Regions from separate parts of the Streptomyces sp. NPDC050842 genome, predicted to be linked through region 2. Evidence: riboswitches for the same ligand, from Rfam matches in the RefSeq annotation. Region 2 holds a riboswitch; the other holds the start of a gene.
What was found. Region 2 has a riboswitch for S-adenosylmethionine ahead of thrC (threonine synthase). Riboswitches for the same ligand answer to the same signal wherever they lie in the genome.
Positions count from the first base shown of each region.

Region 1: it holds a riboswitch for S-adenosylmethionine, as region 2 does, so the genes downstream of both, ACIBG6_RS25465 (aminotransferase class V-fold PLP-dependent enzyme) here and thrC (threonine synthase) in region 2, are expected to answer to the same signal.

Region 1 covers NZ_JBITGA010000007.1:388,836-393,039, forward strand. The annotation lists gene ACIBG6_RS25455 (rhomboid family intramembrane serine protease) at 1-444, shown strand, start outside; gene ACIBG6_RS25460 (Lrp/AsnC family transcriptional regulator) at 441-722, shown strand; gene ACIBG6_RS25465 (aminotransferase class V-fold PLP-dependent enzyme) at 794-2,224, opposite strand; SAM riboswitch class IV at 2,434-2,550, opposite strand; gene trpD (anthranilate phosphoribosyltransferase) at 2,627-3,691, opposite strand; gene ACIBG6_RS25475 (cytochrome bc complex cytochrome b subunit) at 3,824-4,204, opposite strand, start outside.
Region 2 covers NZ_JBITGA010000006.1:525,838-530,041, forward strand. The annotation lists gene ACIBG6_RS23150 (cold-shock protein) at 316-519, opposite strand; gene ACIBG6_RS23155 (MoaD/ThiS family protein) at 923-1,201, opposite strand; gene thrC (threonine synthase) at 1,215-2,525, opposite strand; SAM riboswitch class I at 2,519-2,665, opposite strand; gene ACIBG6_RS23165 (glucosyl-3-phosphoglycerate synthase) at 2,825-3,772, shown strand; gene ACIBG6_RS23170 (hypothetical protein) at 3,811-4,204, shown strand, end outside.

The DNA.
Region 1 (4,204 bases), on a different contig from region 2:
CTCTTCCTCTACGTCTTCGGCGCGATGGCCGAGGAGCGCATGGGTCCGATCGCGTTCGCCCTCTTCTATCTGGGCACCGGCTGCCTCGCCCTCGTCGGGTACGCGGTGGCGCACGCGAACAGCGAGCAGACGCTCGTCGGGGCGTCCGGGGCGATCTCCGGGGTGCTCGGGGCCTTCCTCTTCCTCTTCCCGCGCTCCCGTGTGACCAGCCTCTTCCCCTTCCTCTTCTTCCTGCCGCTGCGCTTCCCCGCCTGGATCGTGCTGATCTTCTGGTTCGTGCTCCAGTGGCTGGCGGCGCGGGCGGCCGGACCGGGACCCGGCATCGCCTATCTGTCCCATGTGGTGGGCTTCTCCGTCGGCTTCCTCTACGCCTGGGGCCGCTACCGGGGTGGGGATAGAGTGAAGGCTCCAGCCGCGGCGACCGAGGGAGAAAGCCAGCCGTGATCACCGCGATCGTGCTCATCAAGACCAGCGTGGACCGCATCCCCGAGATCGCCGAGTCGATCGCCGCGCTCGACAGCGTCAGCGAGGTCTTCTCGGTGACCGGCACCTACGACCTGATCGCCATGGTGCGGGTGTCGCGCCACGACGACCTGGCGGACGTGATCCCCGGAAGCATCAGCAAGATCCCCGGCGTCGAGGCCACGGACACGCACGTGGCGTTCCGTACGTACTCCCAGCACGACCTGGAGGCGGCCTTCGCCATCGGTCTGGAGTCCTGAGGCCGCGCACGCGTCATGGGTGAAGGGGGTCTCCCGGTCGGGAGGCCCCCTTCACCCGTACGAGTGACCGGTCAGCCGCGGTCCGGGACGCAGCGGCCGTCCTCGGTGCGGTACTTCCACTGTGCGCCGTCCCGGACGAGCGCCTTCACGGCGCCGACGAACCGCTCCACGTGCTCGTCCGGTGTACCGGCGCCGAAGCTCACCCGGATGGCGTTGAGCGATCGCTCGCCGGGCGCGGCCTCGGGGGCGCCGCACTCCCCCTGGGTCTGCGGGTCGCTGCCGAGCAGAGTGCGGACCAGCGGGTGGGCGCAGAACAGGCCGTCGCGGACGCCGATGCCGTACTCGGCGGAGAGCGCGGCGGCGAAGTGGGAGCTGTTCCAGCCCTCCACGACGAAGGAGATGACTCCCACGCGGGGCGCGTCGTCGCCGAAGAGCGAGAGCACCTTGACCTCGGGCACCTCGGCGAGGCCCGCGCGCACCGTGTCGATCAGGTGTTGCTCGCGGGGGACCAGCTGATCGAAGCCGGCCTCGGTGAGCGCCTTGCAGGCGGAGGCGATGGAGTAGACGCCGATGACGTTCGGGGAGCCGGCCTCGTGGCGGGCGGCGGTGGTGTGCCACTCGACGTCCACGCCACCGTCGGCCCGGCGCGCCACCGTGCGGGAGGCGCCGCCGCCGGCGAGGTACGGCTCGGCGTCCTGGAGCCAGTCGGAGCGGCCCGCGAGGACGCCCGAGCCGAAGGGCGCGTACAGCTTGTGCCCGGAGAAGGCGACCCAGTCCACATCCAACTCCTGTACGGAGACGGGGTGGTGGGGCGCGAGCTGGGCGGCGTCGAGCACGATCCGGGCGCCGTGGGCGTGCGCGGCGGCGGCGAGCTCCTTCACCGGCCACAGTTCACCGGTGACGTTCGAGGCGCCGGTGACGCAGACCAGGGCGGGGCCGTAAGGGTCGCGGTCGGCGAGCGCCCGCTCAAGCGTCTCGACGGCCTGGGCCGGGGTGCGCGGCGCGTTGAGGTAGGTGACGCGGGCGTCCTGCCACGGAAGGAGCGAGGCGTGGTGCTCGGTCTCGAAGACGAAGACCTCGCAGCCGGCCGGGACGGCCCGGGCGAGCAGGTTGAGGGAGTCGGTGGTGGAGCGGGTGAAGACGACCTGGTCGCCGGGGCGGCAGTCGAGGAACTCGGCGACGGTGACGCGGCTGTTCTCGAAGAGGTCGGTGGAGAGCTGGGAGAGGTAGCCGGCGCCGCGGTGGACGCTGCCGTAGTAGGGGGCGTACGCGGCGACGTCGTCCCACACCCGCTGGAGCGCCGGGGCGCTGGCGGCGTAGTCGAGCGCCGCGTAGGTCACTTCGCCGCCGGTGACGAGCGGGACGGTGACGTCCCGGCCGAGGACGGGCAGCGGGGCGGCGCAGCAGGGGTCGGCGGACTCGGAGCCGGAGGTCTCGACGGAGGTCTGGACGGAGGACTCGACGGAGGCGGTGTCGACGGCGGCGTTCGGGTATGCGGACATGGCGGTATCTCCCGGCGGGCGGTGCGGAATGGCTTCGGTGATCCCGTACGCGGCCGGACGTGGCGGGGTACGGGTGATGCCTCGGAAGACATGGGGGTACGCGAAAGTGACCCTGATCCGAGGGTGAAGAAGGGGCGGATTCGCCCTATCGCATTCGCTTGCTCACGGAAAAAGCTCCTCGAGAGACCAGGACCCCTGGTGTGTCGAGGGGCCCGCGCTTGCCGTAGACCTTGCTGTCTACGGCCTGGTCTTCACCCGGGGCACCCCGCCACGGACGGAGGGTTGCCGGACAGCAAGCCGGGGCTTCGTAGCTGTCACTCATGACCTGGCATGCATCCTGCCACATGATCGCGCATGCGCAAGACCGCGGTCCGCATGCTGGACCAGGGCCTTGGGGGACGACTACGCGTTGCTGGCGGCGATCCAGCGCTCCAGGGTCTGACGGGCCGCCCCGGAGTCGATGGCCTCCGCGGCCTTCGCGATGCCGGCCCGCAGCTGCTCCACGAGGGTGCCCTCGCCCGGTTCGAGCGCGGTGAGCGCCGCCGCGGTGTTGAGGAGCACCGCGTCCCGTACGGGCCCGGTCTCCCCCGCGAGCAGCCGACGGGCCACGTCGGCGTTGAACGAGGCGTCCGCGCCGCGCAGCGCCTCCAGGGGTACGAGGTCGATGCCCACGTCCCGCGGGTCGAAGCGCTCCTCGGTGACCGTACCGCCGCGGACGACCCACACCCGGGAGGTGGAGGTGGTCGTCAGCTCGTCCAGGCCGTCGTCGCCGCGGAAGACCAGGGCGGAGTTGCCGCGCTCGGCGAAGACCCCGGCCACGATCGGCGCCATGCGCGCGTCGGCGACGCCGACGGCCTGGGCGCGTACCTTGGCCGGGTTGGTCAGCGGGCCGAGGACGTTGAAGGTCGTGCGGATCCCCAGCTGGCCGCGCGCGGCGGCGACGTGCCGCAGCGCCGGGTGGAACTTCACCGCGAAGCAGATGGTGATGCCGGCTTCCTCGGCGACCTCGGCGACCCGCTGCGGGGTCAGGTGCAGATTGATGCCGAGCTTCTCCAGGACGTCGGAGGAGCCGGAGGCGGAGGACGCGGCGCGGTTGCCGTGCTTGACGACCTTCGCGCCCGTGCCGGCGGCCACGATCGACGCCATCGTGGAGATGTTGACGGTCTTGGCGCCGTCGCCGCCGGTGCCGACGATGTCGACGGCGGGGCCCGGCACCTCGATCACGTTGGCGTGTTCGTACATGCTCCGTACGAGGCCGGTGATCTCCGCCACCGTCTCGCCCTTGGCCCGCAGCGCCACCATGAATCCGGCGATCTGGGCGTCGGTGGCCTCGCCGCGCATGATCAGGTCCATCGCCCAGGCCGTGTCGTCGGCGGCGAGGTCGCGGCCGTCGAGCAGGCCGTTCAGGAGGGCGGGCCAGGAGCGGCCCGCCGACGTAGGTCCTCCAGCGGGGGTCGCAGCGCTCATGGCAGCTCCTGGATCGTCACGTAGGGAAAGACAAGTGCCACCCTATCGAGCCCGGGAGACGGCGAAGAGCCCCGTCCATCGAATGGACGGGGCTCTCACCGTGGCGACCTACGTCATCGGAAGGTCAGGGGATCAGTGGTGGCCGTGGCCGCTCTGGATCTCCTTGTACTCCTCCGAGGTGGGCTTGGCGATCTGGCTGTCCCCGCCGTAGTAGCCCTTGTTGAGCTTGACCCGGAGCTTCTCGATCGGGCCGATCTTGCGCTCCACGCCGTTCTCGTCGACGGCCGGCGGCAGCTCCGCGGGCTCGTACTGCTCGTGCGCCGTGAGGCGGTGCAGCTCGCCCTGGCTGAGCGGCTCGTGGATCTCGACGAACTCACCGTGCGGCAGGCGCTTGATGATGCCCGACTCGCGGCCGTGCAGCACCTTGTCCTTGTCCCGGCGCTGGAGGCCGAGGCAGATCCGCTTGGTGACGATGAACGCGATGACCGGGCCGACGAAGAAGAAGATCCGTAC
Region 2 (4,204 bases):
GGATAACGCTCCAGGACCGCGCCGACGCCCGCGACGGACGGCCTCCGCGTGTTCCGTGTGGTTCCCTGCCCCACCCGGTCGGCGACCTCGTCTGCCCGATCCTCGTAGCACTCTCACCTGCCGAGTGCTAACGCCAATGATTAGCACTCGCCCTAGGAGAGTGCAAGCGACTCTCGGGTTTCGGGCAGTCCTGACACGGGTCGGCACACGTGCGGCACGGGTACGCCACGGGTGCGGAAACGCGTGAGGGGCCCGCTTCCCCTGGGGGATGCGGGCCCCTCGACGGCGTTGCGTCGGTGGCCGATCGCGCCGCGCTCAGACGGCGAGCTTGACCATGTCCGCCTGCGGACCCTTCTGGCCCTGCGAAATCTCGAACTCGACCCGCTGCCCCTCTTCGAGGCTGCGGTAGCCATCCATCTGGATCGCGCTGTAGTGGACGAAAACATCCGCACCACCGTCGACCGCGATGAAGCCGTAGCCCTTCTCCGCGTTGAACCACTTGACGGTGCCCTGAGCCATGCCTAACTCCCCTATTACTGGCCCTTGCGCGGGAACCGCACTTCGCGGACCCGGGGTCAGACCCTGCGCCGGAACGCGTCGACCGCCGCTGAATGTATCTGCCCAACTGCCCTCTGCAACAGGTCATTCGAGCGAGAATTCTGGGCATGGCAGAAAGGGGAATTAGGGAGAATCCCTGGAGTTCCGGGGCAAGTCGGGCCCGGCAAAACGCGCAGAACGTACACAACGCACATGCACTTTGGCTGCTTCCTGACGCGCAAGGACGCATTCTCATATGCGTCCGGCATGAGCAGCGGAGGGGACTTCCCCAACTCTACCCCGCTTAACCATGCAGAATTGCCCCCTCCGCTTTATGTCGCGGAAGGGGCAATTCAAGAAAGACGGGACAGAAGAGTCCCGGGACTCAGCAGCCGCCGGCGACGGCCGGGATGATCGAGACGCCCGCGCCGGCCGGGGTGGCCGTCTCCAGGCCCTGCTCGAAGCGCACGTCGTCGTCGTTCACGTACACGTTGACGAAGCGGCGCAGCTTGCCCTGGTCGTCCAGGACGCGGGCGGCGATGCCGGTGTGGTTCTTCTCCAGGTCCGCGATGACCTCGGCGAGGGTCGCGCCCTCGGCCGGGACCTCGGACTGCCCGCCCGTGTAGGTGCGGAGGATGGTGGGGATGCGGACGTTCACGGCCATGTCTTCGTACCTCTCAGAGGGCCAGGCCCGCGGCGCGGAACGCGTCCAGGCTCGGGCGGATGGTGGCGGTCGCCTGCGAGCCCTCGGCCACGGCGTCCAGGGTCTTGAGGCCGTCGCCGGTGTTCAGCACGACAGTGGTGAGCTCCGGGTCGATCAGACCCGCCTCGACGAGCTTCTTCGTGACGCCGACGGTCACGCCGCCCGCGGTCTCGGCGAAGATGCCCTCGGTCTGCGCGAGCAGCTTGATCGCGTCCACGACCTGCTCGTCGTTCACGTCCTCCACGGCGCCGCCGGTGCGGCGGGCGATGTCGAGGACGTACGGGCCGTCGGCCGGGTTGCCGATCGCGAGCGACTTGGCGATCGTGTTCGGCTTCTGCGGGCGGACGACGTCGTGGCCGGCCTTGAAGGCGGCGGAGACCGGGGAGCAGCCCTCGGCCTGCGCGCCGAAGATCTTGTACGGCTTGTCCTCGACGAGGCCCAGCTTGATGAGCTCCTGCAGACCCTTGTCGATCTTGGTGAGCTGCGAGCCGGACGCGATCGGGATGACGAGCTGGTCGGGGATGACCCAGCCGAGCTGCTCGCAGATCTCGTACGCGAGCGTCTTGGAGCCCTCGCCGTAGTACGGGCGGAGGTTGACGTTGACGAAGCCCCAGCCCTCGCCCAGCGGGTCGCCGATGAGCTCCGAGCAGAAGCGGTTGACGTCGTCGTAGTTGCCCTCGATGGCGACGAGGTCACCGCCGTAGACGGCGGCCATGACGACCTTGCCCTGCTCCAGGTCGTGCGGGATGAAGACGCAGGACCGGAAGCCGGCGCGGGCGGCGGCGGCGCCGACGGCGCCGGCCAGGTTGCCGGTGGAGGAGCAGGAGAGCGTGGTGAAGCCGAAGGCGCGGGCGGCCTCGAGGGCCTGCGCGACGACCCGGTCCTTGAAGGAGTGGGTCGGGTTGCCCGAGTCGTCCTTGACGAAGAGCTTGCCGGGGGCGACACCGATCTCGCGGGCGAGGTTGTCGGCCTGGACGAGCTTGGTCCAGCCCGGGTTCAGGTTCGGCTTCTCGGCGACGTCGGCCGGGACGGGCAGCAGGGGGGCGTAGCGCCAGATGTTGGCGGGGCCGGCCTCGATCTGCTTGCGCAGTGCCTCGGGGTCACCGGTGGGGAGGTCGTACGCGACTTCGAGCGGTCCGAAACAGAGTTCGCAGGCGAAGATCGGACCAAGTGCGAACACTTCACCGCATTCGCGACAGGAAAGCCCTGAAGCGGGACCGAGGTCGACGGTGGTGGCAGAGGCGACAGTCTGTACAGCCATGGAGGCGAGGCCCTTTCTCCTCATCTTTCCCATGACGAACTTTTCGTCATGAGACGGATTTGGCACCTTCCCTAGCCGGGGACCTCGCTGGAGGACGAGACGAACCGACTGGAGGGTTGCCGGGGCTTCAACGGGCCGTTTCCCTCTGCCCCTCTGGATGAGCGGTATTCGATTGTGAAGTGCGGTGAAGTCCTCGCGGGCTTCGTTCCTGCGCTCCGACGCGGGCGGCACCCCGACGTGCATCGGGCATCCGCGTTGTTCAAGACTGTAACCGAAGGCCCCGGAGCTTGGACGGGCCGTCCGTACCGCGAGATGGAGATCACGTGCTGGAAGAGGTGGAGCGCTGGCTGGACCGGCGGTCCTGGTCCGTGGCTGACCGGCCGATGGAGCGGATCCTCGCCGCCAAGCGAAACACGAAGGTCAGCGTCGTGCTGCCGGCGCTGAACGAGGAGGCGACGGTCGGCGACATCGTCGCCGTGATCCGCCGCGAGCTGATGTCCGAGGCGGTGCCGCTCGTCGACGAACTGGTCGTGATCGACTCGGGCTCCACCGACCGTACGGCGGAGGTGGCGGCGGCAGCCGGGGCGCGGGTGGTCGCGCGGGACGCGATCCTCCCCCGGATACCGGCCGTCCCCGGCAAGGGCGAGGTCCTGTGGCGGTCGCTCATGGTGACGAGCGGGGACGTCGTGTGCTTCGTGGACGCGGATCTGCGGGACTTCTCCGCGGACTTCGTGACGGGGATCGTGGGCCCGCTGCTCACCGACCCCGACATCGACTTCGTGAAGGCGACCTACGACCGCCCGTTCGGAGCCGGGGACACTCCTGGCCAGGGCGGTCGCGTGACGGAGCTGGTGGCACGCCCCCTCCTCAACATGCACTGGCCGCAGCTGGCCGGCTTCGTCCAGCCGCTGGGCGGCGAGTACGCGGCGCGGCGCTCGCTCCTGGAGCGGCTGCCCTTCCCCGTCGGTTACGGAGTGGAGTTGGGGCTGCTCGTCGACGCGCTGCACACCGTGGGCCTGGACGCGCTCGCGCAGGTCGACGTGGGCGTACGCAAGCACCGCCATCAGGACGAGCGGGCGCTCGGCCGGATGGCGGCGGCGATCTACCGGACGGCGCAGCTGCGGCTCTCGCGCGGGCACCTCGTACGGCCGCGGCTGACGCAGTTCGAGCGGGGCGAGGAGGGGTTCGTCCCGCGGACCTACGCGGTGGACACGGAGGAGCGGCCGCCGATGCTCGACATCAGGGAGTACACGCGCCGCCGCGTGGCGTAACGCCACCAGATGATCCGCTTTGCCTACATTGCCCTTTTATGCGCTTCAGACAACAACACCTGGGCAGTGTGGCGGCGGTCGTCGGCCTCGCCGTGGCCTCGTTTGCGCTCTCGACGGCCGGTCCGGCCTCGGCGGACGTCATCGAGCCCTTCGGCAAGCGGTACGACGAGTCGATCTACGGCGACTTCACGACGCTCGGCAACACGGTCATGGGCTGCCCCGACTCCCCCGCGGACCTGGCCGCGCGCTGCGCGACCGCCGCGAAGGGCGAGGGCTCCGACAACAACAACACCTTCGTGATGCGGCGGATCGACGCGGCCGGCATGGCGGCGGCGGGTGACGCGCCCGAGTTCGGCTCCAGTACCGGCCACGTCGTGATCCCGGCGGGCGCCGAGGTCGCGTACGCCCGGCTGTTCTGGGGCGGCAACGACG